One region of the Undibacterium sp. Di27W genome, then DNA from elsewhere that is predicted to be linked to it. Evidence: riboswitches for the same ligand, from Rfam matches in the RefSeq annotation. Region 1 holds a riboswitch; the other holds the start of a gene.
What was found. A riboswitch is a leader RNA that binds a small molecule or an ion and turns the genes downstream of it on or off. The one in region 1 is predicted to bind cyclic di-GMP.
Positions count from the first base shown of each region.

Region 2: linked by a shared signal. The riboswitch ahead of ACO0LF_RS26145 (peptidase S53) and the one ahead of ACO0LF_RS24745 (response regulator) in region 1 are both predicted to bind cyclic di-GMP.

Region 1 covers NZ_JBMPOS010000014.1:119,587-135,434, reverse strand. The annotation lists gene bioF (8-amino-7-oxononanoate synthase) at 1-578, shown strand, start outside; gene bioD (dethiobiotin synthase) at 578-1,273, shown strand; gene bioB (biotin synthase BioB) at 1,286-2,314, shown strand; gene ACO0LF_RS24760 (acetyl/propionyl/methylcrotonyl-CoA carboxylase subunit alpha) at 2,455-4,458, shown strand; gene ACO0LF_RS24755 (alpha/beta hydrolase family protein) at 4,661-6,634, shown strand; gene ACO0LF_RS24750 (pyridoxine 5'-phosphate synthase) at 6,790-7,518, shown strand; cyclic di-GMP riboswitch class I at 7,683-7,753, shown strand; gene ACO0LF_RS24745 (response regulator) at 7,895-8,809, shown strand; gene ACO0LF_RS24740 (response regulator) at 8,883-9,248, shown strand; gene ACO0LF_RS24735 (chemotaxis protein CheW) at 9,284-9,829, shown strand; gene ACO0LF_RS24730 (methyl-accepting chemotaxis protein) at 9,912-11,717, shown strand; gene ACO0LF_RS24725 (hybrid sensor histidine kinase/response regulator) at 11,789-15,679, shown strand; gene ACO0LF_RS24720 (hypothetical protein) at 15,682-15,848, shown strand, end outside.
Region 2 covers NZ_JBMPOS010000016.1:57,403-73,250, forward strand. The annotation lists gene ACO0LF_RS26095 (phosphocholine-specific phospholipase C) at 1-1,200, opposite strand, end outside; gene coaE (dephospho-CoA kinase) at 1,481-2,122, shown strand; gene coaD (pantetheine-phosphate adenylyltransferase) at 2,119-3,261, shown strand; gene ACO0LF_RS26110 (ABC transporter substrate-binding protein) at 3,588-4,715, shown strand; gene ACO0LF_RS26115 (diguanylate cyclase) at 4,712-5,974, shown strand; gene ACO0LF_RS26120 (LysR family transcriptional regulator ArgP) at 5,961-6,872, opposite strand; gene ACO0LF_RS26125 (LysE/ArgO family amino acid transporter) at 7,094-7,702, shown strand; gene ACO0LF_RS26130 (hypothetical protein) at 7,757-8,131, shown strand; gene ACO0LF_RS26135 (TolC family protein) at 8,384-9,793, shown strand; gene ACO0LF_RS26140 (multicopper oxidase family protein) at 9,819-11,234, shown strand; gene ACO0LF_RS26145 (peptidase S53) at 11,310-13,928, opposite strand; cyclic di-GMP riboswitch class I at 14,014-14,100, opposite strand; gene ACO0LF_RS26150 (hypothetical protein) at 14,349-15,017, shown strand; gene ACO0LF_RS26155 (hypothetical protein) at 15,208-15,720, shown strand; gene gluQRS (tRNA glutamyl-Q(34) synthetase GluQRS) at 15,817-15,848, opposite strand, start outside.

The DNA.
Region 1 (15,848 bases):
GCTTTGGTGTGCTGGGCCAGCATGGACGTGGCGTGCTGGAGCACCTGAATATCAAGTCACCGAATCTGGTCTATATGGGTACGCTGGGCAAGGCTGCCGGTGTAGGTGGTGCTTTTGTCGCGGCAGATGCAACTGTGATTGAGTGGCTGGTGCAACGTGCCCGCGCGTATATCTATACGACTGCTGCCGCACCGGCACTGGCGCATGCACTGCTGACTAGTATCGATATCATTGCTGGTGAAGAAGGCCAGCAAAGACGTGCGCATCTGCAAAAATTGATAGGCCTGTTCAGCGATGGCCTGCACCTGCAGGTCTGGCAGGGCATGCCATCGGATACAGCCATACAACCCGTACTCATCGGTGACAATGCCGCCATGCTAAGAGTGGCTGGCAATCTCATGGACCAGGGTTTGTGGGTAGGCGCGATACGCCCACCTACCGTGCCTGTCGGTACGGCACGTTTGCGCGTAACCCTGTCCGCTGCACATACAGAAATCCAGGTACTGCAACTGGTGCAGGCCATCAACCGTCTGGATCAGATGAGTTATGTGGCCCAGTGTTTTGCCGAGGTGGCCTGATGCAAAAACGGCAGCATGACTTTTTCGTAACCGGCACTGATACCGAGATAGGCAAGACTCTGGTCAGCGCTGCGACGCTGCATGCATTGCAGGCACAAGGTTTGCAGGCTGTAGGCATGAAGCCGATCGCCGCTGGTGCAGAAATGCGTGATGGCGTCTTGCATAATGAAGATGTGGACATGCTGGTCGCCGCTGCCAGCGTCAAGGCAGAGCTGGCCCTGGTATGTCCTTACCTGATGCAGACACCGGCAGCACCGCATATCGTGGCTGAGCTGGAACAGGTGAAGATAGAGCTGTCGCACATCGTCAACAGCTATCAACAATTGTGTGAACAGGCAGATGCCGTGGTGGTGGAAGGTGTAGGCGGTTTTTGCGTGCCCCTGAATGAGCAAGTGACGACGGCAGACATGGCGCAAGCCCTGGATTTGCCTGTGATACTGGTGGTCGGCATGCGTCTGGGTTGCATCAATCATGCATTGCTGACTGTTGACGCCATCGCCGCCCGCGGTTTGAGGCTGGCAGGCTGGGTTGCCAATACCGTTGATGCCAGCATGCTATACCCACAAGAAAATATTGCCGCCCTGCGTGAGCGCATAGCAGCACCCATGCTGGGGCATATTCCCCGTTTGAATGTTCCTGATCACGAGAAGGCAAAAGCTGCTGCCTCGTATCTGGATTTGAGTCAATTGAAGTAAAAGGAAACAAAGATGCAAGCTACTGATACGACTTTGCAAGCCATGCAATTCCAGCCACCGGTCAAGAAGATAGAAGCCGAAACCTGGCCCGTGGATGAAGTACTGGCCCTGTTTGATTTGCCCTTTAATGACTTGATGTTCAGGGCGCAAACTGCACACCGCGCCAACTTCCCTGATGGTGATGTAGAGCTGGCGACACTCTTGTCCATCAAGACTGGTGGCTGCGAAGAAGACTGCGGCTATTGCCCGCAGGCGGCACGTTACGACACTGGTGTAGAAGCCAAAAAATTACTGGATGTACGCGAAGTATTGGACGCTGCCAAAGCTGCCCGCGAAAACGGTGCAACCCGTTTTTGCATGGGAGCAGCATGGCGCTCACCTAAAGACCGTGACATGGAAAAAGTAGAAACCATGGTGCGCGAAGTCAAGGCCATGGGTCTGGAAACTTGCGCGACTCTGGGCATGCTCAAGGAAGAACAGGCACAGCGTTTGAAAGATGCGGGCCTGGATTACTATAACCATAATCTCGATACTGCACCTGAGTTTTACAGCAATGTGATTTCCACTCGCGATTACCAGGACAGGCTCGATACGCTGGGTCATGTACGCAGCGCTGGCCTCAAAGTCTGTTGCGGTGGTATCGTCGGCATGGGTGAATCACGCCGCCAGCGCGCTGGTCTGATCGCACAATTGGCGAACTTGAATCCCTATCCAGAATCCGTACCTGTCAATCACCTGGTGCAGGTAGAAGGCACGCCTTTGCATGGCCTGGACCCGCTTGATCCGCTGGAATTTGTGCGCACGATAGCTGTTGCCCGCATCACCATGCCCAAGGCGCGTGTGCGCCTTTCTGCTGGTCGCCGCCAGATGGGTGAGGCTGTCCAGGCCATGTGTTTCCTGGCTGGCGCGAATTCGATTTTTTACGGTGATAAATTGCTGACTACGGCTAATCCTGAAGCGCAGGATGACCGTGTACTGCTCGACAAACTGGGCTTGAAGACGCGTGGCAAGGTCGAAGCGAAAGCTGGTAGTTGTGGTTGATTAAAACCATAAATCTTCAGCACAGAGCACACAGAGAAAATGGAGACACAGAGGAAGGCAAAGCGAAGGAAGAGCCTTTTTCTGATGACTAATAATCGCAATTAATTATCGTAGATACATCCACCCAAAAGGTTAGAGACATGTTTACCAAAATCCTTATCGCCAACCGTGGCGAAATTGCTTGCCGTGTTGCTGCTACCGCACGCCGCATGGGCATCAAGACTGTCGCTGTGTATTCCGAAGCCGATGCCAATGCCAAGCATGTCGCGGTTTGTGATGAGGCAGTATTGATAGGCCCTGCTGCCGCCAAAGAGAGTTATCTGCGTGCCGACAAGATCATACAAGTCGCATTGGCGACTGGCGCGCAGGCGATACATCCTGGCTATGGTTTCCTGTCAGAAAACAGTGAATTTGCCGAAGCTTGTGCCAAGAATGGTATTGCCTTCATAGGCCCGCCAGCCTCGGCAATTGAAGCCATGGGCAGCAAATCCGCCGCGAAATCCTTGATGGAAAAAGCCAATGTGCCGCTGGTGCCGGGCTACCATGGCGATAACCAGGATGCTGATTTTTTGCATGCCGAGGCTGACCGTATCGGTTACCCGGTCTTGCTGAAAGCCAGTGCCGGTGGTGGTGGCAAGGGTATGCGCGTTATCGAAAAATCGGCTGACTTCAAAGATGCACTGGCATCCTGTAAGCGCGAAGCTATCAATTCTTTTGGCGACGACAAAGTGCTGGCAGAAAAATATCTGCAAAGACCACGTCATATAGAAATCCAGGTGTTTGCTGATACCCACGGTAATTGCGTTTACCTGTTTGAGCGCGATTGCTCGGTACAGCGCCGCCATCAAAAAGTACTGGAAGAAGCACCAGCACCAGGCATGACGGCAGAACGCCGTGCGGCCATGGGTGATGCTGCCGTGGCCGCTGCAAAAGCAGTTGGCTATGTTGGCGCCGGTACGGTGGAATTCATCGCCAACCAGGATGGTTCTTTCTATTTCATGGAAATGAATACCCGTCTGCAGGTTGAACATCCGGTGACAGAAATGATCACCGGTACTGATCTGGTGGAATGGCAATTGCGTGTTGCTGCCGGTGAAAAACTGCCACTGCAACAAAATGAATTACAGATCCATGGTCACGCGATTGAAGCACGCGTGTATGCAGAAAATCCGGAAAAAGGTTTCCTGCCATCGATAGGTACTCTGCGTCATGCACGCACCCCTGTTGCGGTGAATTTTGAACTCGGTGGCGCGACTGATCCGGCGGCTTTCCGTATCGACAGCGGCGTGCGTGAAGGCGATACGATTTCGCCTTTCTATGACCCTATGATCGCCAAGATGATAGTCTGGGGCAAGGACAGGAAAGAAGCACTGGCCCGTATGGCGCAAGCACTGGCACAATACCAGATCGTCGGTTTGAACAGCAATATCGCCTTTCTGTCACGCCTGGTCACGAGCACAGCTTTTTCAGGCGCTGATCTGGATACTGGCCTGATAGAACGCAATCAGGCAGAACTGTTCCCGACACCGGTAGCCGCCACCCTGAATACGCTGGCACTGGCCGTCGTCGCATTGTTGAATTCAGAAAAATCCATAAAGGGTAGTAACAGCGACCCATGGCAATCCAGCCACGGCTGGCGTATGAACAGCCTGATGCAACGCAGCCTGCAATTCACAGAAGAAGAACAGACGCATGAAGTGCAAGTGACTTACCTGGCAGATGGCTGGCAAGTACAGGCCGGTACAGCGACAGCGCAAGTCAAACTGGCACTGGCGCATGAAAATGATATCGTCATCAAGATCGCAGACCAGACCGTGGCTGCCACGGTAGTGCGCGATGGTGAACATTTCCATGTCTTCAGCCAAGGCAAACATACAGCCCTGCATTACATAGATGCACTGGCACATGCCGGTGAAGCCGAGGCTGAAACTGGTCGCCTGACAGCACCTATGCCCGGCAAGATCGTTGCCGTGCTCGTCAACAAGGCGCAGGAAGTGAAGAAGGGCGATGCCCTGCTGATCATGGAAGCCATGAAGATGGAGCATACGATTTCTGCACCGCATGACGGTGTCATTGATGAAGTTTTGTATGCGATTGGTGATCAGGTGACTGAAGGGGCGCAGTTATTGGCTTTCCAGCAGTAAGCATGGTGGCTGGCAAGCTGTAAGTGCCTGATGTTCAAAAAGCGTTTCCTTGAAGGGAACGCTTTTTTTATTTGCACTTAAATTAATTCCGTATTTTTTTCATAATAGAATAGCGGAATTTTGTTGTGCAGAGAATATGGTCGCGATAGAAATATAGGCCAGGGCACAGCAGGGCAAGCAACTAACTACAAAGGTGTAGCACATGAAGTCACGTTTTTATTGCGCATTACTGACGGTTCTTTTCCTGACAAATTCTGCCATCAGCCAGGCTGCTACAGAATTACCTGTAGAAGCATTTGCTGCCTTGCCTGCAGTACAAAACCTGAGCCTGTCACCAGATGGTAAAAAAGTCGCCATGCTGGTCAATCAGCAAGGTACTAGCAGTATCGTTGTCAATACCCTGGGCCAGGCATGGGATCAGTCCAAACCCTTGCTGTCCACAGATAATAAAAAATTCAATTTCAAGTGGGTTCATTGGGTCAGCAATGACAAATTACTGGTGAGCACATTGTTCCCGGAACGACGCATAGTGAATGGCTATACCGGCGGTGTCGATGTACTGGAGACGCGCTTGCTGGCTGTCAGTATTGATGGCAAGAGTGTGGTTAACCTGGTCAAGCCAAATAGTGTGCGTGGGCCTTATTTGCCGCAGTTCCAGGACAGGGTGATCGATTTTTCGCCTGATGATGGCAAGCATGTACTGATCATGCTGGCTGATCAGGAAAGAAGTATAGATCCTGGCGTTTATTCCCTCGATCTGGAGACTGCATCGCGCAGCCTGGTGCAATCTGCACGTCAGCATTTTCATAGCTGGATGACAGATCGCCAGCACAGGGTCAGGCTGGGTATTTATCAGGACAAGACAGATATAGAAATCCATGTATGTGATCCAGATGGCCGTAACTGGCGCAAGCGCTGGTCTTATCAAGCCCTGAGTGCCGAGGCTGTGACACCCCTGGGTTTTGGCAAGAACCCTAATCAATTGTATATATTGAGTAATCATCAGGGTCGTCAGGCATTGTTTACTGTAGACCTGGGATTAGCTGAAGCAAAGCCGGAATTGGTGCTGGCCAATGCGCAACTCGACATGAATGGCCAATTGGTCTATTCAAACAAGACGGGCGAGGCAATTGGCTTGCTTGGCACAAGTTTCGAAGGCAAGGCAGAAATCAATTATTGGGAACAAAACCGTCGCGAACTGGCGAAATTCATAGACGATGCGATACCCAATCGTATTAATCAACTCGTCAGCATGAGTGCCGATGAAAACCGCTATGTTGTCCATTCCAGCAATCATCAGACACCGGGACAGTTTTATCTGGGCGATGATGCTGCTAACACGCTGGAATTATTTGCGCAAAATTATCCTGCTCTGCCAGCTGCATCCATGGTCAGTAAAAAAATGGTGACGATCAAATCACATGATGGTTTGAAATTACCTGCCTACCTGAGTTTGCCACAAGTTGCCGTGGCCAGGAATTTACCTACGGTATTGCTGGTGCATGGTGGACCTCAAGGTCATGATGATGCAAGCTTTGATATCTGGACGCAATTCCTGGCCAACCGTGGCTATGCGGTGTTACAGGTCAATTTCCGTGGCTCCACCGGCTATGGCAGCAAGCTCATGGCTTCTGGCTTGAAACGCTGGGGGCAAGAGATGCAGGATGACCTTAGCGATGCAACACGCTGGATGATAGCGCAGGGCACGGCAGACCCTGCACGTATCTGCATCGTCGGCGCCAGTTATGGCGGCTACGCTGCCTTGATGGGCGTGGCGAAAACACCGGAGCTATATCAATGCGCCGTCAGTTTTGCCGGGGTTTCCGATTTATTCGAGATGGGCCTGGACAAGTCACAATATCAAAACGGAAAAGCCTTGTTTGAGAAGCAGGTAGGCTCGCTTGACGAAGAGAAGGCCAGGTTAAAGTCCACGTCGCCACGCTTTCTGGCGAAAACGATCAAGGCACCAGTCCTCCTTGTTCACGGCATGCAAGACCGTAGTGTCAGTGTAGAACAAAGTGTCATGATGGACGCTGCACTGACCGAGGCTGGAACACCGCACCGTTTTATTCGCCTGGAAAATGGCGATCATTATTTAAGCATGTATGAACACAGGATGTTGTTCTTCAAGGAATTGGAAGCTTTTCTGGCAAAGTCACTGAAAACCGCAAAGTAATAACAGATAAAGCAAGAAATACAGGGGCTGTGTTACTTGCGCGTATGCAGCATGACGCTCATGATGGACCCTATCTATCCATGGATAAAACTGGCCTTGTAAGCTAATCAGCTTCTAAGAGCTTGATATTATTTTGACAGGACACATTGAAGAACATGAGCGTACTCTCCATCAATATCAACAAAATCGCCCTGCTGCGCAACTCACGTGGCCGCAATTACCCTGATGTGCAAGCCTTTGCCGCCCGCTGCCTGGACCTGGGGGCGCGTGGTATTACCTTGCATCCAAGACAAGACCAAAGGCATGCGCGTTATAGCGACGTGGAAACACTAGGTGCGCTTTGCCAGTCACGCAGTGTGGAATTGAATGTGGAGGGTTACCCTGCACCAGATTTCATGGAAGTGGTTAAACGCAATCGTCCAGCGCAATGTACCCTGGTGCCGGATGCACCTGACCAGCTGACCTCGGATCATGGCTGGGACTTGCGCAAGGATGCTGATTTCTTGCGCCCGGTACTGGCCGAACTCAAAGCCCTGGGCATACGCAGCAGCTTGTTTATCGACTATGACAATATGGACATGCATCTTGCCAAAGAGCTGGGTGCTGACCGGGTTGAGCTATATACCGAACCCTATGCCGAGCACTTTGGTACGGCGCATGGGGAAGACATTTTCCAGGGCTTTGTGGCGGCTGCCAAGCGCGCCCAGGATGCTGGCCTGGGTGTTAATGCCGGGCATGATCTGAACCTGGATAATCTGCAAAAATTCCTGAGTATCCCTGGCATCCTGGAAGTTTCCATAGGCCATGCCGTGGTGGTGGAATGCATAGAGTCGGGCATGTCTGAAGTGCTAGGCAAATACGCAAAAATCTGTCAGCCGCGTTAATTTTGTGTCTTTGATAAAGAAAAATCAAACGCAAAAAAATGTTAACTTTTTCCTTGTAGCCTGCAATTTCTTGAACTACATTGGGGTAACGGTGCTTCGCATGAGGCGCTGTTGCTGATGTTCTCTCCCTGACATGCTGTCAGCATTACAGGGGAAGTGTCGGTAGTGTTTAAAGGCAAACCATATGAAAGTATGGGACGCAAAACTATAGGGCCCTCGCTCAAAGGTTGATACAAAAATCAAGATGACCCAAGATGACCATGTGTCGCTGGAAATGTGACGTAAAGGGCTAGCTGGATTTTGTAGGAGACATTAAGCAGGGCAGCCAGGTACCGTAATCCGCATAAGCGGTTTTTCGTCAAGAGGTAGGTCGCTCATGAACAGCAATTCCACCGCGCTTCCCGGCGCTGCAAAAAAAATCCTGATTGGCGTTTTTGGTTTATCTGATTATGAATTGCGTCTGGTGCGCAGCGTACTCAGTCTGACCATGGTGAGTGGACGCAAGCATTCTTATGCCTTGTTCGATGCCAGCCAGGCCGTTGATCCTGATATCGTCATACTTGACCCGGACAATGCCCAGGCCAGGGCCGCTTTGCAGGAATTGATAGAGGCGCGGAATATTCCTGAACCAGCGACGGTATTCATCTCCAATGCAGTGCAGGCCAAGCCAGGTAAATACCATTTGCTGCACCCTCTGGTTCCTACCAAGATGCTGGCTTTGCTTGATCAGGTTGCGGATGAACTGGCCAAGCTCTTGCCTGCGACATCTTCTGCTGCTCAGCTTACATCTGCCGCTGGCAGGGTTGTGACAGACAAAACTGCAGTCGTACAGCCTTTGCTGCAAAAAGCGCCACCTGCCTCAGTATTACAGACTGGATATCGCGCGCTGATTGTCGATGACAGCCCTACCGCCAGAATCAAGATAGACCTGGAATTACGTTCCATGAAAATTGCTTCGGATTGTGCTGAAACCGGTGAGCAGGCTTTGCAGATGCTGGAGAAGAAAAACTACGACATCATCTTTCTCGACATCGTCATGCCTGGTGCTGATGGCTATGAAATCTGCAAGATCATCCGTCGCCAACCGCAAACCAAGCGTACACCTGTCGTCATGTTGACCAGCAAGTCTTCACCCTTCGATCGCATACGTGGTTCTTTATCCGGTTGCAGCAGTTATCTGACCAAACCCGTAGAACATCTGAAATTTCGCGCCGTGGTGGAAAAGACCCTGACTGCAGGTGAGGCTATTTTCACCATGGATAAGAGTCACGACCTGGTCATGGGTAGTTGATTTATCGGGAGCATGCATACTTACCTTTGCCCTGGGGATCAGGGTGCCTAGCCTACACATCCGGGAGCACATCATGAGCATGAAAAAAGCACTTGTCGTTGACGATTCCACTACTGAACTGGCCAATATCAAAGCCATATTGAGCGATGCCGGTTATATGGTGGTGACAGCGTCGAGCGGCAAGGATTCACTGGAAAAAGCCAAGGCAGAAAAACCCTCCATCATTTTTCTCGACATCGTCATGCCTGAGATGGATGGCTATGAAGCTTGTCGCAACCTGAGTCAGGATCCTGCCACCAAGGGTATCCCTATCGTCTTTGTCAGCAGCAAATCGCAAAAAGCCGACAAGATCTGGGGCCAGCTGCAAGGTGCCAAAGGTTATGTCGCCAAACCTTATACCGCTGACCAGATTATTGACCAACTCAAAATGTCAGTCTGATCTTCCATTCATCCACCCCAAGCCAGGGAGCTGTCATGCATCAGTCCACGTCCAGCAATGCCGGGGAGACCAGGGAATGGCTGCCTCCCAGTGCTGCTTTGGAGCGCTTCAACCCACCCGCTGACTTGCTGTGGAGCGATGTGGCACCGCTAGTCGAAAGAAAGCGTTATGGCTATCGTGTGGGATCAATGAACTTGCTGATCAAGGCTGAGGTTGGCAGTGAAGTGATACGGCCACAAGCCGTTGCACCACTGCCTGGTGCTGCAGCCTACTTACTGGGCCTGATTAATTTACGTGGCAATCTGGTGCCCATTTTTGATCTGGGCCTGGTACTCAGCGGTCGCAGGTCAGAAGTCACCTCCTCCAAATTATTTCTGATTTTGGACAAGGCAGAAAATGCCGTCGGCATGCTGATAGACAGTTATCCGCAACCGCTGACGGAATTGCGCAACATCACTCAAATGCCGCAACTGCCGGCAACACTGGAAGCTCATGTACCAGGTGCCTTTGTCAAGGATGACAAGGTCTGGCTGGACTTCAATCATGAAAGTTTTTTTGAAAAACTCAGCCGCAGCACGTAAAGCATAAAGCTGGAATCGGTTGATCCCCTACTGTTGATTTGACCAGGCAGTCATTGTTGATGTTTTTCTTGTGGAGAGCAAAATGAAATTACGTACTCCGAATATTGGTATCCGGCTCAGTCTGGGATTTACAGCGGTGTTGCTGCTGTTGGCGGTAACGGCCTGGCTGGCGATGTCCAACCTGAAGAGCATCAATGATGGTACCCATCGTATTGTGGATGGTAGCTATCCTAAGGTGGTGCTGGCTTACAAGATGCTGGGTAATGTCAATGCCAATGCGCGTTCCATGCGTAATATGCTGCTCCTGAACGAACAGTCAGCAATTGAAAAAGAACAGCAATTGATTTTGTCACGCAGACAGAACCAGGATGAAAACATCGCCGGTTTTGAAAAACTGATCGTCAGTGACGAAGAAAAAGGCATCTTCCAGATAGCTACCGAGGCACGTAATAAATACGGTGCTTCACAAAGGGAATTCCTGCGCCTGGCGACGGAAGGTAAAAAAACCGAAGCTACCAACTGGCTCTTGGGTAATCTGCAAGCCGACCAGGAAAAATGGTTCACCTCCATGGACAGTCTGATTGACTATCAAACCAAGCTGGTGAACAAGGATGGTGCCGCCGCCGATAGCACTTACCTCAATGCCAAAAACATTTTGGCGCTGGTGGCAGCTTTGTCCATCTTGCTGGCAGCCGGTGTTGCTTACTGGATGACGCGCAGTATCACCAAACCAGTATCGCATCTGATCGGTGTTATGCAGAAATTGACACAGGGCGATGCCACAGTCAGGGCGCGCAGTAATCAACCGGATGAAATCGGCAAACTCTCACGCCAGTTCGACAAGATGGTGGATGAACGTGAAGCCAGCCGTAAATCCATCGAAGATGAAAATGAAAAACTCAATGAATCTGTCTTGGTCCTGTTGCAGGCGGTGGCGCAACTGGCGAGCAGAGATCTGACTGTGAAAGTGCCGGTATCTGCCGATGTGACAGGTGCGGTATCCGATGCCTTGAACATGCTGACCAGCGAAACTGCCAAAGTGCTGCGGGATGTAAGTAATATTTCTGCCGACGTGACCGAGGCTACGCTGAAGGTAAAAGCCCAGTCTGATAATGTGATGGCAGCGGCAGCAGAAGAAAGGCTGGAAGTGGAACATACGACTTTGTCACTGTCCACGGCATCTGAAGAAATGCGCAATATTGCTGACCTGGCACAAACCTGCAACCGCGCTGCTGACAATGCGATACGCTCAACCCAACTGGCGATGGATACGGTTAACAGCACCGTGGGTGGTATTAATAGTACCCGCGACATCATACGTGAAACAGAAAAACGGATTAAACGCCTGGGTGAACGTTCACAAGAAATTTCCGGCGTGGTCGGTCTGATTAATGCGATTGCTGAACGTACCCACATCCTGGCGCTGAATGCGAGTATGCATGCAGCCTCAGCCGGTGAAGCCGGCCGTGGTTTTGCGGTGGTTGCTGATGAGGTGCAAAGGCTGGCAGAAAATGCGCGCCAGGCGACGCTGCAAATTTCTGGCCTGGTCAATAACATCCAGCTGGAAACCTCAGATACGGTCAACACCATGAACTCGGCAATCGCCCAGGTGGTAGAAGGTAGCCGTCTGGCAGAGCAGGCCGGTCTGCAAATGCAGGCAACGCAGAATGCCACGTCTGAGCTGGTTGAGTCTGTACAGCAAATTGCCATCAAATCCCATGGTCAGGCCAAGGCCAGCCAGGAGTTACTGGACAGAGCGATACAGATCAAGAAAACCAATCAGGAAACCAGTTTGCAACTCGATGAACAATCAGCGCAAACCACCAACCTGGTGGAGTACGCCAGGATGCTCTTGTCCACTGTGCGCGTGTTCAAACTGGCTGCTTGATCGCCAACCGGCTCAAGCCTGCGCAAAAATGCGCAGGCTTTTCACCTCACAACTTACCCATCTGAGGCAGTATGGAACAGCTAGAAAACCATGCTACAGATTTCAGCCATGTCGTCCTCGGTGCCCTGGATGAGGTATTCAATGCCCTGGAAACCGATGCCACACATTCAACGGATGTTGCGGTAGTTACCCGTGCCCTGGCCGGCTATATAGAGCAATTGCGTCGCATACGCGCAGCAGCCAGCGCTGCCGACATGCCTGGCCTGCACTGGGTATGTGCACTGATAGAACGCAACCTCATCAGCCTGCATAACCAGAACCGCCGTCTCAGTGAAGCAGAATATTATCTGCTCAGCGAATGGCCAGACCTGCTGGCCAGCCATGCCCTGAATCATGGCAATAAAAATATAGAAACCCTGATAGATCATTTATCGACTGCCAGCTGGCCCTTGCCCCTGAGCCATGTTGACTCCGGTGAATTACGGCAATTGCTGAACAGCGATCCACTGACACCGGTAGAAGAAGTCGAAGACGCTCCCCCATTATTTCTGGTGCCCGCAGCCGCCCCGGCCTTTGTCGAAGCTGCCCAGCCTGCTGAGCAGCCACAGGCAGCAGAACAGAATTTGTCTGCTGACCTGCATGATGCTCTGGATGCTCTGGTCATGACCCTGGCCGCAGATGAGCATTTTGGACAAGGTGGTGAAACTGATGCTGCTACCCTGCAATGCTATGCTGCGCAATTACAGGCCTTTTCTACCTGTGCCGAGCAATTGTCCATGCATGCAGTAGCAGATGCCTGCCATGCTTTTGCCGATGTCGTCACACTCAGGTCTGAAGCTACTCAGGCATTGAGCGAGACAGAGCTGGGCATCTTGCAGCGCTTTCCCCTGATGCTGATGGATAGTATTGCTGATGCCGATAATCCTGAGCTGGTGGCGAGCTTGCTGGATGTTATCTATGATCCTGCATGGAATAGTGCAGAGACAGAAACTGCAACAGAGCTTGTCACGGAGGCTGACAACGAAACTGACAAGGAAATTGACAACGTCAGCGATACTGTAGCCGAAGCAACTTATACTGAACTTCAACACATCGACGAAACTGAACACAGCCCATCCGCGCAAGAAATCAGCAGCGATATGCTGGATTTGTTCGCCCGGGAATTCAGCCTAATGGCGGAAATGCTGGCAGAAGACCTGGCGGCTGTCATTGCCGCAGGTGAGGACCAGGGGCAGCGCAGCCTGGCCCTGCAAAATTATGTTGAAGCCTTGTTGCGTATAGCGACGACTTCTGAATCCATAGGGCTGACGGCCCTGCATAAGTTCTTATCGGTCTTGGCTGATCTGGTAAGCGCACAGACAGTCGCTCTGAGTAGTCAGCAAGCCAATCTGCTGGGCGAATTGCCAGCCAGGCTGATAGCCTATCTGCATACACCAACAGAAGAAGTGCCAGCGCTGGAATTGCTGGCCTTGCTGATGGATGGGGCATGGGCGGCCACTGCGCTGGCGGAAGAGCATGCATCCCTGTTTTCTGAACTGATCAATATCGAGCTCATCAATGACAATCATGGTGAGGAAGACGCAGAAGTGGCAATTACAGAAGATGATGTTTCCATACAATTGCCGGATGATTTGAACACCGAATTATTCGATGGCCTCTTGCAGGAACTGCCTATACAGGTAGGTAATTTTACCAGCGCCATAGAAAAATTTTCCAGCGGCACTGGCAGTATGCAAGATGTGGAACAAGCCAAACGGGCAGCGCATACCCTTAAAGGTGCCGCCAATACCGTGGGTATCGCGGGCATCGCCAATCTGACCCATCATCTGGAAGATTTGCTGATTGCCCTCAGTGATAAAGCAAGCCTGCCAGACCAGACCCTGGCAGAATTATTGACCGAAGCAGGTGATTGCCTGGAAGCCATGAGCGAGGCGGTGGTCGACGGCGGTGTGGCACCAGCGCAATCACAACAAGTCTTGCAGCAAGTCTGTGACTATGTCAGGTACATGCATAGTGGTGAGTTTGTTGCACGCCCTGAGATTGCCTCTGCCAGTCAGGCAATTGCAACTGCGTCAGCAACATTGGCTACTGGCGCAGTACTTGATCTGGTAGAGCCAGGCTCACATGCGGCTGAACCCATGCTGCGTGTACCAGCAAAAGTGGTTGACGAATTGCTGCGCCTGGCAGGTGAAAATGTCATTTCAAATGCACAAATCCAGGAACAATTAAAGCAGACACAAAAACAATCCAAGGCCATACAAAAGCAAGACATCCTGTTCCAGAAACTCATCGCCGACCTGGAAACCCTGGTCGATGTACGTGGCATGAGCAGCCCACAGAAAAAAGCCAGCATCAGCACTACCGATGGTGACTTCGATCCACTTGAATTTGAACGTTACAGCGAGTTGCACACCATCACCGCGCAATTGGTGGAAGCACGCACCGATGCTTTCGAGATGTCCAACCACATCGATGAGCAATTGCATGGTCTGGCAGAATTGCTGGAAGTCCAGCGCCGTCTGCAAATGGAAAACCAGCATGCCGTGATACGGACGCGGCTGGTGCCGGTAACGACCATAGTCTCGCGCCTGCAGCGCAGTGTACGCCAGACTTGCCGTCTACTCGACAAACAGGTCAATCTGAACATACTCGGTGCCAATACCAATATCGATAGCAATATGCTTAATGATTTGACCGATCCTCTCATGCATATTTTACGGAATGCGATTGATCATGGCATAGAAAGCGCAGCACATAGACTGGGCTTGCAAAAATCTGCAGATGGGCTGATAGAATTGAGTTTCGCCCGCGAAGGCAATTCCATCGTCGTGCGTTGCAAGGACGATGGCGCAGGTCTTGATTATGCCGCCATCCGTCGCACCGCCTTGAAACGCAAGATGATCAGCGCTGAGCGCATTTTGTCAGAAGAAGAACTGGCCAGGCTCATCCTGGTGCCAGGTTTTTCCACCCGCGAAAGCAGTACCCAGACTTCTGGTCGTGGCATAGGCATGGATATGGTACATGCACGCATACTGGAAATGAAAGGTTCGCTGAACCTGCGCTCAGTCGCAGGCCAGGGCCTGGTGGTGGAACTGCGCCTGCCTGCCAGTCTCTTGTCCGAACATACCCTGATGGCGCGTGTCAGTGGTCATATGATGGCCATCTCCAGCCGCCGCATCATCGATATCCATTACATCACTGATGCACAAATCGATATGCTGGCAGACCAGCCGGTTTATCGTTTTGGTGATGCAGTCCATAAATTGCTGAAGCTCGATAGCTTGCTGGGTATGCCGGACCAGCGTAAGGAAACCCGTAGCTATGGTTATCCGGTCTTGCTGGTCAGTACCGATACCGGGGCCACCTGTGCAATACAAGTGCAGGAACTGGTTGATGGCCGTGAAGTCGTGGTCAAGAAATTTGGTCGCTATGTACCAAGAATCCAGGGCACCATAGGTGCGGTCATCCTGGGTGATGGTAGCGTCGCACCTGTCATCGATTTGCCGGAATTATTGCGCGCATCGACACCGCAGTATATCAATGTGGGCGAAGCCTATACTGGCTTGCCTGCACAGGCAGATCACCAGGCTGCGCAGGTGCGCACCGCTCTGGTGGTCGATGATTCTTTGTCGGCCCGTCGCGCTACGGCACAAATCATGCGCGATGCTGGTTATGAAGTGCGCACTGCGATTGATGGCCTGGATGCCGTTGCCATCCTCGACGATGTGACACCCGATGTGATTTTGGTGGACATGGAAATGCCACGCATGAATGGTCTGGAACTAACCAGCCATGTACGCGCCCGCAAGCTGGACAAACGCATTCCCATCATCATGATCACTTCACGTTCTACGCAAAAACACAGGCAGCAGGGTGATGCCGCCGGGGTGGATGCCTACCTCGTCAAACCTTTCAGCGAAGATGCCTTGCTGCAGCATATCAACCGTTTGACAGGAGTGTGATCATGGGCGCGATGATGCCGGGGATGAGGACAGAAATACGCAACCGCCTGTTGCTGTGCATCGATGCCTTGCAGCTCATGCTGCCACAGGGCGATGTCTGCGCAGTGGAATCGGTGGTGGATTTGCAGAGTCAGGACGATATCGCACCCGCCATAGGGCGCATTACCTA
Region 2 (15,848 bases), on a different contig from region 1:
GACGCGTGGTCCCAGTCCCACAGGTTCACTGCCGTATTTTTCATAAACACCATTGTCGGCCAGGGTGGAGCGGCCCATGGCGGTGGTGATAGGTGGAATATTGGGTGGCACATGATCAAAGAAGCCATCGTTCTCGTCATACATCAGCAAGAACACGGTCTTGGCCCAGACTTCAGGTTCTGCGACCAGGGCTGCCAGCAATCTTGCTGTCAGGTTTTCACCTGCATTGGGAGAGTTGGGGGCATGCTCGGTGTAATCGTTTGGCGCGCATATCCAGGATACTTGCGGCAGGCGTTTGTTGCGCACATCATTGGCAAAGGCACTGACCAGGCCATCACCTCTGCTACCACCCACGCTGGCACCGGGTGCCAGGCTGCGCGCTTTCTGGTAGAGCGGCGAGCTGCTGCTTAATTTGCTGCCGTCTGCATTGACGCGGAAGTTCTTGAAATAGGCGAGGTAGTTATCGCCATAATTATCCCATTCCTGATAAACCTTCCAGCTGACCTGATTGGCTTCCAGTACTTCTGCATAAGTTTGCCAGTTGGGCGCGCTGGCCGTGACCGCGGCAGTGACATTGTCATTGGCCGGGTCAGCATTGTAATAACCCTTGGCATCAATGTTATACAAGCTGCCCATGGCACCTAACCAGCCCTGGCTGGTGCCGGTTAACGAATACATGCGGTTAGGGTCGGTCGCGCCAAAGACTGAGCAATGATAGGCATCACAAATAGTGAAGGCATCTGCCAGCGCGTAGTAAAACGGCAGATCGCCACGGTCAAAGTAACCCATGCTTTGCACGGTTTTTTGACTAACCCAGACATTCCAGCCTTGCCAGGTTTGTTGCGAACCTTTCCAGGAATGGTTGGTGCCTACGGACAGTGCACTGGTATTCCTGGCATCAAAGTGGAAGGGTAAAACACTGCCACCTGCCGGATTGGGTTGCTGCCAGACGGGCGCACCATTTGGCAAGCTAATCGCACGCGGATCATCAAAGCCACGTACGCCGGCCAGGGTACCAAAGTAATGATCGAAAGAGCGATTCTCCTGCATGAAGATGACCACATGGCCAACGTCTGCCAGGGTACCCGTGACATTGTTCGCCGGTACGGCGAGCGCCTGCTGTATCACGCCAGGCAAGAGGCTGGCACCAGCACTCGCGGCTGAAAATTGCAAAAACTTTCTCCGGCTATCAGAGATCATGGCTTATCCTTTTTTGTGTGAAATAGAGGGCGGTCGGCAATACATTCACATTCATAATATATTTTAAATATGTCAATGACATGACGGTGACGTGCCAATCCGGCGCCGGATAAGTTGCTGCAGTATTCCCCAAGACTAGCCTGGTTTGCGTCCCATTTTGCTTGTTTTTAATTTATTTGGTCAATCAACCAAAATAATCTTGAGCTTTGCGATTGAATTTGCTAAGCTTTGTATATTGGTTGAATAACCAAATATGATTATCTGATATTGAAAGCTTAAAATGTTCCCTATTACCGCCTCACTAGCAAGCACCAGGCATGCTCGCGTGGTGTTATTGACTGGCGGTATAGGTAGTGGTAAGTCACTGGCCGCCGCCGGGTTTTCTCGTCTGGGCGTGCCGGTGATAGGTGTTGACATGGTGGCGCGTGCCATACATCAGGACAATCAGCATCCGGCAATGACAGAAATTGCCCAGGTACTGCCACAATTGATGACGGCAGATGGTTGCCTGCGGCGCGGCATTTTGCATACGGTCCTGGCTGCGGATATACAAAGCAATCGCCGCTTGCGGCATTTGCTCAAACCCTATGTGCTGCAAGCCATGTGGCAATGGACAAGGGAACAGACTGCCAGCTATGTCATATGGGAGTCAGCATTGTTGCCGGATGAAGAGACTAGCTTCATGTACGATAGCGTTTTATGGATGCATGCAGATGAGACGACGCGTTTACAGCGGCTGTGCCAGCGTAATCCTGGCTGGACAGAGGCTGAAATCAGGCAGATTTTTCAAATGCAGGTATCAGAAAATGTTTTCCGGGAACAAGATTACGCATTAATTGTCAATCAGGGCAGCATCATGTCGCTGGAACAGCAAGTCTTGCAGCAACATCTTATTTACATGTCACACTGGGGTAATGAATGAAAAAAATCGCTTTCTCTGGCACGCTTGATCCTATTACCAATGGCCATTTGTGGGTCATACAAGAGGCACGCGCCCTGGCGGATGAAGTCGTGGTTTTCATTTCTGAAAACCCGGTCAAGAAGCCGCAGTTTGGTGCACTGGAGCGCAAGGACATCATTGAGCGCAGCGTGGCAGAATGTGGCTGGGATAATGTCAGCGTCGTCATCGTCAAGGGCGACTATACGGCACGTGCTGCCAAACGCCATGGCATAGAATATCTGGTACGCGGCATACGCAATACCTCGGACTTTGATTATGAAAACCTGATACAGCAAACCAATGTCGATGTGCTGGGTGGTGCCAAGACTATCTTTGTGATGCCACCGCGTGACCTGGGTTCTGTCAGTTCCAGTTTTGTGCGCGCCTTGCAGGGGCCTGTGGGCTGGCACTGGACAGTCAAAAAATTCATGCCCATGCCTGCCTATATCGCCTGGATCAAAAGCTGGTTGCGCAGTGACTGGCAAAAACTGTGGGAAACTGAAGCAGGTATAGATAGCGCCAAACTTGATCACTGGTTTGATTACCTGACTGGTGAAGAGGCTTATGGCGCGGCACGTCGCCCTTATCATAATCTTGATCACCTGGTGCACGGTCTCAGTGAAATCTCGGCCTGGGCCAGCAATACTGGGGCCAGCAATACGGACGTGGCGATACTGAAAAAAGCTTTCTGGTTCCATGATGCAGTGTACGGCGGCAAGGCGGCAGATATCTCGAATGAAGAACAGAGTGCGCGCATGTGGCTGGCTGCCGGTTTGGGCTTGCAACATTTGCAGGAAGTGGCAGATCTGATACGGGTGACGGACCACTTCCAGAGCGCCAGCCTGGTGCATCCCTTGAAAGATGCCATGTTGAGCGTGGACCTGGCCATTCTTGGACAGGCGGCAGATACCTATGATGCCTATGCTGCAGCGGTGCGCATGGAATACCGTGATGTCGATGATGCAGCTTATCGCGCAGGCCGGGGCCGGGTACTGGATTATTTTCAGGGTCTGGCAGATACCGGGAAGCTCTACGCTGATGCCTGGTTTGCCGATCTCTATACCAGCCAGGCCATCATCAATCTCAGGCGTGAAAAAAGCAAAGAGGAAACTTCTGTCTAAGTGTGGATGGCTGCGCTGCCCTGATTTTGTAGGAGCGGCTTTAACCGCAAAAATTTTACCGTGTAGCCTGTTTCAGCTTGGGCTGAGCATTCGCGGCTGAAGCCGCTCCTACGAGACCTGGGTAGCCCGCTCTTTCATTTGCATTTCAGGCTCATGCTCATAAATGTGAGTTTTTGTGAATGAGCAACTTTTTTCCCTGAAAACAGCCAAAATAGAGTCTGAATAAAAACCTGCATTGCCCGCAAATTTTCTTGATTTGCAGGCATGCCAGGACTTGTGCGATCTGCGTTGTTCACTGCGGCATGATCGAATGCCCGGAGGCGGATATGTGGATTTATCGTTTCACCCTAAGCTTGCTGCTGAGCTGGTGTTTGCTTGCGCCAGCCACGCTGATGGCCATGACGGTCACCTTCCTCAATCCGGGTAAATCGGATGAAGTTTATTGGGTCACAGCCAGCAATTGCATGATGACCGCTGCCCGCAATCTGGGTGTGCAACTGGAAGTCATCTATGCTGAACGCGACCATTTAAAAACCCTGGAACTAGCCAGGCAAATTGCCGCCCGCCCCCTGAATGCCAGACCTGATTATGTGATCCTGTCTAATGATTACGCCGTCGGTGCCGAGGCCCTGCGCATACTCGATGGTGCGCACATCAAAACCTTTTTTTCCTATAGCAGTTTTAGTGATGCTGGTGAACGTGAAAAAGTCGGTGCACCCAGGCAGTTATACAAGGGCTGGCTGGGCGGCCTGGAGCCGCGTGCCGAGGATGCCGGTTATCTGACTGCAAGCGCTTTGATACAGCGCGGCAGGGCAGAAAAGTTAACGGGTGCTGATGGCAAATTGCATATGCTGGCAATTGCCGGTGACAGATCCACTACTACTTCCTACAAACGCAATGAAGGTATGCGCAAGGCAGTGGCAGAAGATAAAAATGTCATACTCGATCAGGTCATCTATGGCGACTGGAATCGCGCCAAGGCACAAGAGCAAAGTGCCTGGTTGTATCAACGCTATCCACATACCAGGCTGATCTGGACAGGCAATGATCTGATGGCCTTTGGTGCCATGGAGAGCTGGCGTGCCCGTGGGGGCAAACCGGGGCGCGATGCTTTTTTCAGTGCCATCAATACCTCGGCAGAAGCCTTCACCGCGCTGGAGTCTGGCAGTCTGAGCGCCCTGGCGGGTGGTCACTTTATTGCTGGAGCATTCAGCCTGGTGATGCTGTATGACTATCATCACGGCAAAGACTTTATTGATGAGGGACTGGAGTTGGACAGGTCCATGTTTATCTTGTTTACGCCGGAAGAAAGCAGGCGTTTCCAGAGTTTGTTTGGCGCGCAGAATTTTGACAAGCTAGACTTTCGGAAATTCAGCAAAGTCCTCCATCCCGCCATCAAGAAATATGATTTTAGTTTCCGTCAATTATTGAACCAGGCAGAAGTACGAAAATGAATAAGCAGGCTTTACAATCCATCGCCAGTTTGCTGATACGCCGTGTCTTCAAATGGGTCATTTTGTGCGTGGTCTGCATCAGTAGCTTGCAAGCCTGGTTGAACTACCGCGCCATAGAAGAAAACTTTGAGTTGACAGTGAATGATGTGGCCCATGCACATTTACCTTTGCTCTCGGTCGCGATATGGGACATAGAAGCACAAACCATACAAAAGCAAATCAGCCTGATGTTGAAAAACCCCAGTATTGCCTATGTCTCCATCAAGGCCAGCACCGGGCAGCAATTTACCGGCGGGAACATCAATCATCTGTCTGGTGGCCAGCACATGGTCTTTGATATACCTGCACCGGCAGATGCCCGGATGTCCATAGGTAAAGTTGAATTCGTGGTCGATAAAACCGTCTTGCGCAAGGAGCTGTTGCGCAGCTTTGTCATTGTCATTATCGAAGTCGTGGTCTTGTCAGTGTTTATCTTTGTGGCCGTGGTGGCGATCTTGCGGCGTGATCTGGAAAGACCCATGCGTGAACTTGCAGATTTTGTCAAAAACCTGCAAGCCAACCAGTTATCCAGCAAGCTGGAATTAAGGCGCAAACCAGGTAATGGTTATAATGAAATTGATCTGGTTGTCGATGGCTTTCACACCATGCAAGACAGCCTGCAAAAGCATATCGCCAACCAGGATGCCCTGGTCGCAGAAAGAACCAGCCAGCTGGAAGCGGCCATGAAAAGCCTGAAGCAACTGTCCATCACTGATAGTCTGACTGCCTGCTATAACCGCTTATTGTTCAACGAGCGCATGCCAGCTGAAATACAAAGGGCAGTGCGCTATCAGCGCCATTTGTCTCTGGTGTTTTGCGATATCGATTTTTTCAAAAAAGTGAATGATGAATATGGCCATGCCATAGGTGATCATGTGCTGCTTGCCTTTGCCCAAAGCCTGGCAGAAGAATTACGCATTGATGTCGATTGGGTGGTCCGTTATGGTGGTGAGGAATTCATCCTGGTCTTGCCCGAGACGAATCTGCAAGCTGCCTGGGAGGTGGCGGAAAGAATACGTCAGCAAGTGGCACAACATCTCTTCATTCGCATGCAGGATGGCAGCATGTTACGCGTCACCGCCAGTTTTGGTGTGGCCGAACTGCAGGCAGCAGATACCATGGAAAGCCTGGTGCAACGTGCCGATGAATGGCTGTATTTCGCCAAGTCACATGGCCGCAATCAGGTGCAGCCGATTATTGACTCGACTAGCCAGCTTTAGCTTTGATTTGTCGTAAGCTGGCGCGTGCTTGTTTCACCAGGGTATTCGTCAAGCGCGCCAGTCTGGGTGTCTGCACTTTCCAGTGATGCCAGTATAGGGGCACATCGACAGGGTGGTCTGGCATGATCATCAGCAGCTTGTCTTTTTCCAGATGATCCAGCATCAGATCAGGAATCACCCCCCAGCCCAGGCCCAGCAAAATCGCGCGGTTATAAGGTGTGGTGGCCGGGACATGGTGCGTGGGATAGGCATGTTCAGGCAAGCCAAAGTGCTCCAGCAAGATTTGCGCTTGCAATTTGTCTTTGCGATTGAAGGTCAGTACTGGTGCCAGCCTGGCTGCCTCACGCGTCATACCTTGCGGGAACCAGCGCTGGCAGTAGGCCAGACTGGCAACCGGGTGGTAGCGCATGAAGCCGAGCGGCACAGCCTGGCAGCCACGCATGGCATTTTTTTCTGCAGAGAGACAGCCCAGCACCATGCCGCTTTCCAGCAAATCATGGGTGTGATCCTGGTCGTCGATGGCAACGTCAAGCAGGATATTTTCAGCGATCAGAAATTCTGCCAGGGCAGGCAGGAGCCAGCTGTCCAGGCTATCGGCATTGACGCCGATGGCGATACTGATGGCCTCACTTTGCTGACCGGCAAACTCACTCTGTAAATCCTGTTCAAGTTCTGCCACGCGGCGCAAGTGCTGCACCAGTTTTTGCCCCGCGGTTGTGGCACGGCAGGGGCGGCTGCGTATCAGCAGGGTATTGCCTAATTCCATTTCCAGCGCCTTGATGCGCTGGGAAATGGCCGAGCTGGTCAGGTTGAGGGCTTGCGCTGCCTGCTCCAGGCTGCCATGGTCGATGACACTGAGGAAGGCTTCGCATTGGCGGCTGTCTAGTCTGGTTTGCATGCTTTATTCAAAAGTAATAGTGATTTTGGCTAAAGACCTCTCAACACAGAGGCACAGAGACACAGAGGTTTAAAAGCAAAAGAGAAAATTGTTGATAAAGCATTATTTTGGAAGCTAAAAGAGTTTATTAAGAAATTTTAATGAATCTGTAAATATTTTAATTTAACTTCATATTAAACCCTTTTTTGCCCAAAATCCCTCTATCGACAAACGGGAGACAGATGATGTTGGCTTTTATACTCAAGGGCATGGGCATGAGTGCGGGTTTGATTGTGGCGATTGGTTCACAGAATGCGCATGTCTTGCGCATGGGTTTGCGCAAGCAGCATGTGGCATTGACGGTGATGATCTGTATTGTCTGTGAAATGCTGCTGATACTGGCTGGTGTCGCAGGCGTGGGCGGTGCGATCAATAGCCAGCCTGCCTTGCTGGCTATTGCTCGCTGGGGCGGGGCGGCGTTTTTGATCTGGTATGGCTTGCGCTCTTTACGTGCGGCTTTAGGCCAGCAGAGTTTGCAGGCCACAGCAGGAGACTTGGGTTTGACTGCGGGTAAAGCGGCTCTGGCAGTGTTGGGGGCGACTTTGCTCAACCCCCATACTTATCTGGATACCGTGGTGTTGCTGGGTGCCATAGGCGGGCAGCAGCCTGGTGATGGCAAATACTGGTTTGCCCTGGGGGCAGTCTTGAATGCCGCCATCTGGTTCGCCACCCTGGGCTTTGGTGCGCGCCTGCTGGCCCCCTGGTTTGCCAAGCCCATGGCCTGGCGCATACTGGATAGCCTGGTGGGCCTGGTGATGCTCATGCTGGCGCTGAACTTGCTGCTGAGTTAATCTTGTTTGATCTGCCGGTTTGTTGAAAAGCCTGAATTGTGATAAGTTCATCGCATGAAAAAATCCTGGCGTTTCCTGATTGCTTGCTGTTTGCTGGTACTGCTGCCCTTGCAGGGCTTTGCAGTCGCCGGTAAACTGGCTTGCGCCATGGAGATGCCTGCTCAGGCTGATGTTTCTGCTGCCAGTAGCAATGAACACTGCCAGCCAGCGGCTGAAGCTGATGGTACCAGCGCCGATGCTGTTAAGGCTAAAGTGGGCGGTCACTGCAAGTCTTCTTCCCCTTGCTGCATGGGCATCGCCCTGATGCCCGCTGCCTCAGTTTCTGCATTTATTCCCATACATGATGATGCCCAGGTGCTGCCGGTCTTGCTGCCAGCATCCGTGCCTGCGCGCATGCTGGAACGTCCTCCCAGGGGTGTGTTCGCCTGAATAACTTACGTTTCGGTTAGGCCGGGTCCGTAGGTTGGGCTAACTCGTAGGTTGGGCTACGCTTTACCAGCCCAACACTGGGCGGTTAAATGACGTTTACATTTGTTGAGGCCGAGTGTTGGGCTGGTAAGGCGTAGCCCAACCTACGGATCGAACCAAGCTACGAAGACACTTAACCTACGAAGACACCCAAGCTACGACAATTGCATGCCCCCAATTTGGTGGAATCACACTTCTTACTGCGAGGACTTCATGTCGCACATTCATTACCGATATCTGTTGCCAGCATTGCTGGCATTGACTGGCTGTGCCAGTTTTGATATCGATCAAAGTACGCAAAAAATCAATCAGGAATATCCTGCTTATACCCAGGGTAAACTGGCGCTGGCCAATACACTGGCACAACACAAAGACATGCGGGCCAATGCTGCTGTCCTATTAAAAGAGCCCTTGTCGCAAGACACCGCCGTACAAATTGCCTTGCTCAATAGTCCGGCCTTGCAAGCCATGCTGGCGCAACACCAGGCAGATGGGGCGAATACTGCGCAAGAAGCGCGTATCCAGAATCCGCTCTTCAATTTTGAGCGTAGCCGTCAATCCGGTGAGCTGGAAATCGCTCGCATGCTGAGTTTTGGTCTGCTCGATTTGCTCAGTCTTCCACAACGTCAGACCCTGGCGCAATATGGTTTGGCACGAGGGCAAACGCAATTAAGCCTGGATGTTATAGACAGTGTCAGCCAGGTGAGGGTGGCCTGGGTCAAGGCAGTCGCCGCACAACAAAGCCTGGAATATGCTGGGCAAGTCAGTGAAGCTGCCGACGCCAGTGCCATATTGGCAGAGCGAATGCAGAAGGCGGGCAATTTCAATAAATTGCAGGCAGCACGCCAGCAGGCTTTCAAAGCTGATGCGGTGGCACAACTGAGCTTTGCCCGGCACACCAGTCTCGCCACGCGGGAAGAGCTGGTGCGCTTGCTGGGCTTGGATGAGGAGCAGGAAAAAATCCTCAGCTTGCCAGCACGCCTGCCGGATTTGCCAGCGATGCCCATGGCGGCAGAAAGCATAGGCCCACAAGCCACACAAAACCGTCTTGATATACAACTGGCCAGGCAAGAGCTTGACGCTGCCGCTGCGCGCCAGGGTCTGGGCCTGGTCAGCAGTTTCGCGGACATTGAACTCGGCATCCGGCGCGACACCAATTTTGATGCGGTAGGGCATAGTGAGATCAAGCGCGGCTTTGAAGTCAGCCTGAGATTGCCCTTATTTGACTGGGGCGATGCGCAGAGAACGGCCATGAATGCCAATACCCTGGCCGCCAGTTATCGCCTGCAAGCGACGGTGAATAATGCAGGCTCACATTTGCGTGTCAGTTATTCTGCCTATCGCAGCATGTACGATATTGCCAGGCAATACCGGGACGAGATACTGCCGCTGCGCAAACGCATTTCTGCTGAAAACCAGTTGCGTTACAACGGCATGTTCATCAGCGTATTTGAATTACTGGCTGATAGTCGCGAGCAAATCAATAGTGTGCTGGCAGCTATCAATGCGGAGCAACAATTCTGGCTGGCAGATGCAGCCTTGCAGGCTGAACTAATTGGTCGCCCATCAGCCAGTAATTTGAACCCCATCAAAGCAACTGCCACAGCAGATGCAGCGCATTGATCACAAGATCTGCGAAGGAAATAGAATGAACACAAGAAGAGATTTTTTTAAACTGGCAGGCATCGCTGGTGGTGCACTGGCAGCCAGCGCAGTCAGCAAAGTCGCATTGGCTGCCTTGCCAGAAGCAGTCACGCAAGCCAGCCCGGATACCATGCCACCGCTGCTGCCACAAAATGGCCGTCCGTATAATCCCGTGGTCACACTGAATGGCTGGACCCTGCCATGGCGCATGAATAATGGTGTCAAGGAATTTCACCTCGTGGCCGAGCCGGTGGTACGTGAAATGGCCCCCGGCATGAAAGCCCATCTATGGGGTTATAACGGCCAAAGCCCGGGGCCAACGATAGAAGTGGTGGAGGGCGACCGCGTACGAATCTTCGTCACCAATCGCTTGCCTGAGCACACCAGCATGCACTGGCATGGCCAGCGTTTGCCAAATGGTATGGATGGTGTATCTGGCCTGACCCAGCCAGCGATACAGCCAGGCAAGACCTTTGTCTATGAATTCGTGGCGCGTCGCCCGGGCACTTTCATGTATCACCCGCATGCCGATGAAATGACGCAAATGGCCATGGGCATGATGGGTTCATGGGTTACCCATCCCAGAAACAAACATCCACAGATAGATCAAGTCGACAGGGACTTTATCTTTTTGCTCAATGCCTATGACATAGAACCTGGTGCCTATAAACCGAATATCATGACCATGACAGACTTTAATTTATGGTCATGGAATAGCCGCATCTTCCCTGGTATTGATACCCTAAATGTACGCAAGAATGACAGGGTCAGGATACGCGTGGGTAATCTGACGATGACCAATCATCCCATCCATATTCATGGTCATGAATTCACAGTGACAGGTACTGATGGTGGCCCCGTGCCGAGAACTGCGCGCTGGCCTGAGGTGACCGTGGATATTGCCGTCGGCCAGATGCGCCAGCTGGAATTCGTCGCCGATGAAGAAGGTGACTGGTCCTTCCATTGCCACAAGAGCCATCACACCATGAATGCCATGGGCCACAATGTGCCGTCCATGATAGGGGTTGATCACAAGGATGTGGCCGACAAAATCAATAAGCTCATTCCTTCCTATATGGCCATGGGTGACAAGGGCATGGCCGACATGGGGGCCATGGAAATGCCACTGCCGGATAACACCCTACCGATGATGATGGGGGAAGGTCCCTATGGCGGGCTGGAAATGGGCGGCATGTTCAGCGTCGTCAAAGTACGCAAAGACCAAAAGCCTGGTGATTATCAAGATCCGGGTTGGTATAAGCAGCCCAAAGGCACGCAGGCTTATGAATATACCGGGCCAGTTGCCGATGCCCCTCCGCGCCAGACTCAAGATGCGCATGCAGGCATGCAGCACCATGGACATGCCATGCCGGAAGTTGAAGTACAAGTTAGGAAGCCGCAGGGGCATGGCGGACATTAAAATTTTGTAGTAAAAAAAGGGCGGGATCATTTGACTGATCTCGCCCTTTTTTCCATTTCAGTTATTGCGCCTCAGTTATTTCGCATTAATGGTGATCGGCACATTTGCAGTGGCAGTCCTGCCTGCATTGTCGGTGACGGTGATTTTCAGCGCATAGCTGCCTGTCACTGGGCTGGCCCAGCTGGTGCTGATATTCAAGCCACTCATGGCAAAGCCCATGCCCAATGGTGCACCGGCAATGGTAACCGATACCGACGTTGCACCAGGATCACTGATACTGATAGACCCGCTCAAAGCCTTGCCAGCGACTCCTGTCATTGCCGGTGCATTGATGCTGATGCCCGAGGCTGTGATAGTGATGCCTATCGTCGCTTGCCCAGTCAAGCCTGTCTTGCTGTCTTTTGCGACGACACTGACAGAATAATTGCCGGCAACAGGGCTGGCCCAGCTGATCGTTCCTGCAGTATTGATGCTCATGCCTGCTGGTGCGCCGGTCAAGGTATAAGTGACAGGGTTGGCTGCCTTGACAGTGACAGTGTAAGACAATGCTGTACCCACCAGGCCATTGATGCTGGCGGCAGTCAGGGCAGGGGCAGGTTGCTGGGCGATGACGACGGTATAAGTAGCCTTGCCAGTCAAATTGGTTTTACTGTCAGTGGCATTGACGCTCACCAGGTAAGTACCAATCACGGGTGAGGCCCAGGTGACCACACCGCTGCTATTGATGCTCATGCCAGATGGTGCACCTGCCAGGTTAAAGCTCATGGTATTGGCCGATGTTGCCGTTACATTGAAAGACAGGGCAGTGCCAACTATGCCATTGATGGTGCTGGCTGTGACGACAGGTGGCACGGGAGCAGCAATGATCACGGTATATACACCCTTGCCACTCAAGCCGGTTTTGGCATCAAGTGCAGTGGCGGTGACACTATAAGTGCCAGCCAATGGCGTGGCCCATGTCACGATGCCTGCGCTACTGATACTCATGCCTGCAGGATTGCCACTGAGGGTAAAAGTCAAAGGATTATTCGCTGTGGCTGACACCGTAAAACTCAGGGCGGTGCCAACCTGGCCATTAATGGTGGCGGGGCTGACGACAGGCTCGGTCGCGATGATGGTGCCACTCAGGGTGCTGAGCAAGTTGCTGACATTGGGTGTGCCCAGGCCAGTGAGTTGATCATGTCCGGTCTTTGCTGTGCAAGTGCTGCAACTGCCATTACTGCCTTTGGCGATGTCTGCAAAGCTGCTGGCATAGGTGCCGGGTACACTGGCGATTTTGTTATACAGCGTTGCATGTGGCGCACCCAGCACAGGTTTGCCGGCTTGTACCAGGGTCGCATTGGCAATGGCAATAATGCCAGCCCATTGTGGTGTGGACAGGCTGGTGCCACCGGCGCTGACCCAGTTCACTGTACTGCTGCCAGGTGTCATGACGGCGACATACTGGCCAGTATTGGGATCGGCATTCATCGACACATCCGCCACCACTCTGCGTGCAGGTGTGCCCACGCCAGGTACGCTATTGTTTTGATAGCTGGGTGTTGCGGTATAGGCGCTGATGCCACCACCGGTACTTGCCCAGGCAGTCTCTGTCCTGCTGCTGCCAGAGTAGCTCAGACTGGTGCCGCCTACTGCCAGCACATTGGGTGAAACGGCAGGCCATTCCACTTCCGGACCAGAATCACCAGAAGCCGCAAGATAGGTCATTTTGGCAGTCGTGAAAGTGCTTTCCACGCCTGCAGTCCAGCTACCTTCGGTAGAGCCAAAACTCATGGACACCACACCTGGCCCCATGGCATTTGCCAGCTTGATGCCACCTACCATATTGCTCATGGAGGAATCAAAAGCTTCAATCAAAATAAGGCGTGCCAATGGTGCGGTTGCATGCGCCCATTGCACATCGAGTGCAATTTCTGTTGCCCAGCCTGAATCAAATGCCGGGACAGTGCTGCTCATACCACCATTGCTGGTGCTATACACTACCGAGAATTCGCAGGCGCTGGCAGTTGCCGCAGCCAAGGGTAAGGTGCTTGTGGCTGGAATACTTTTTACGGTACATGCAGGCAGGCCAAATTTTGTATTGAAGGCATTTAACTCTGCGACGATATTGGGATCGTGCTTGGCATTGACGATATAGATAGTCTGACCTGCACCCAGTTGCGCTGCCTGGCTGGCCGTGAGGCTGCTCATATTTGTCGGCAGCGCAGGCAAGCCATAGGCTGCCCGTATTTGTGCGGGGGTATAGGTAGACACGGCACTCGTGCCTGCCAGGGGTTGTGCATTTTCTCCTGCTGGTGGTGGTGCGAGATGCTCATGTGGCAGCGAGCGAATTGCTGTAACTGTCAAACCACGACCGCGTACACCTTGCAAATCACGTGGCAAGGCTTGCATGGCAGCGGGCATGTGGGCAGACCTGTTGCCACCAAGGGCATCTATATCAGCTGGCGCATCCAGTAAAACCGGGGCCAGATGAAAGGTGGGGCGGGTAGTTTGCGCAGCTACATCTGGTGCTAAAACAGGTAGCGTTGCCTCCAGTGTAGTGATGCCGCTGGCTACTTCTGCTGGTGGCAAGGCGATGCTGGGTTTGACAGCCTGAGTACTGTCGCCACCACAGGCACTGAGCACACAGGTGCTGATGATAAGGCTCAACCAGGCAGATGGCTTGAGGGCGGAAGAAGAAATATTTTTTGTCATCACTATGCACTCCGATGTGGGCAGAGGGCGGTGATCTGACAGTTAATGATATCTGCAAGCGCTACTATGCTTTTGCAATAACGTCACCGGCAACCCCGCTGCCCTGGCGCGTTAGCGCTGTAGGCCGGTGGCTTTGCGTCGCCGTCTTTCGACGGGTTTGCCCTCAAGTTTTGGAAATTAAAAATTACGATTTCAGAGTACGAATATTTCTCCTCAAAATAAAGCAGAAAAATGTCAAGGATTGTTGAAAGCATGCAGCTAAAACAAGCTTCGATTTCGCTTTGATAACAGAAGCAGATGAAAGTTGTTTTGATGGCTTTTGAATAAAACAAAAGTGTTAATTTGTAAAATCATTTCCCCTATTATTTTCGTCATGGCAGCATGCCTGCCATTATTTAAATTGAAGATGGAAAATTGTTTATGAAAAGTTTTTCAAAGATAACAAGCCTGGGTTTCATGTTTTTTCTGGCACTGACCAGTGCAAGTTCTCAGGCTGCCAAAATCAGCCTCGATGATTGTGATTTGATTACAGCCAAACCTTTGCGCGCAGATTTCCAGACATGGCTGAACAAGAACCGCAAGCTGGCTGGTGAGGGCAATGTTGAAGCATTGACCATGCTTGCTGCCGAAGCCAATAATCGCCTGGCCTGTCTGGAAGAGAAGCTGACTGAAAAATCAGGCTGGACCATGACCATGAGCAGCGCAGACGGCACGAGTGAAACTACCTCGAATCCTGGTATTCCCAATATCAAAAAAAATCCCGACGCCTATGCTGCCTTGAAAGATGCCGTCAAATACACCCATCTGGCCGGTGTGACTGATCCGGCGTATCGCGGCATGTCGGCAGAATTGGTTTTGCGTTATCAAACAACTTTGCCAGACGCCCTGGAAACTGCCTACGAAGATGTGGCGGGTGCCAACCAGCTTGAATGTGTACTCAAACGTAAATTCGGTAAACGCGATGCTCAGTATGCCTGCTCATCGCACAGAACTACGCTGGCGCAATTGACAACTAAAATTCCGGCAGAGCGCCGCGCAGCACTGGATCAAAAAGCGCAGCAATGGGCTGCGGATTTCCCTGTCAAGTAAGTTGCTTGGCGTCCTATTGTCATAGGCAATGCATAGACAATGCATGGGTGTGTGTGGGCTAACGTACAGAGCCTTTGCAGATACCAGGCCAGAATATTTACGATGGAAGTCAACAGATGTGCGGCACAAGCGTTATAGGTAATAAGCACAGCATCTACTTCTGTGAGTAAGTATTGAAAGGGAGTATGCAATGAAAACCATGACATGTAGGAAAGTATTGCTGGCAGGTGCTGCTTGCGCAGCGCTATTCATGACAGCACAATCGCAGGCGCAGAATGTCGGTGTTTCCGTACAATTTGGACAACCAGGATTTTATGGGCAAGTGGACGTAGGCAATTTCCCGCAGCCGCAGGTGATTTACCGTGAACCACGTATCGTGCAAAGGGTGACGGTAGTTGAGCCTCCCATGTATCTGGTCGTGCCCACAGTCCACAGGAATAACTGGAACCGTTATTGCTATAGCTACAATGCCTGTGGTCGTCCAGTCTATTTCGTGCAGGAAAACTGGTATAACACGCAAGTAGTGCCACGTTATAGTGATGGCTATTATCGCGACCATAATTACAGGCATGATGCTTATCGCCATGAAGAATACAGGCGTGATGATTATAGACGTGATGACCATCGTAACGACTACAGGCGCGACGACAGGCGCTTTGATGAACATGACCGCCATGGATATGAACGCGGCAGGGAGCGTTAATTCCTTACCAATCCTCGCTAATGGCTAAGTTTGGCTGATTTCAACAAGGGCTGCATTGCAGCCCTTGCTTGATCGTTACTCCACGCTGTTTTATCGTTACTCTACAGCTGCCATTTTTTCTTTCCAGG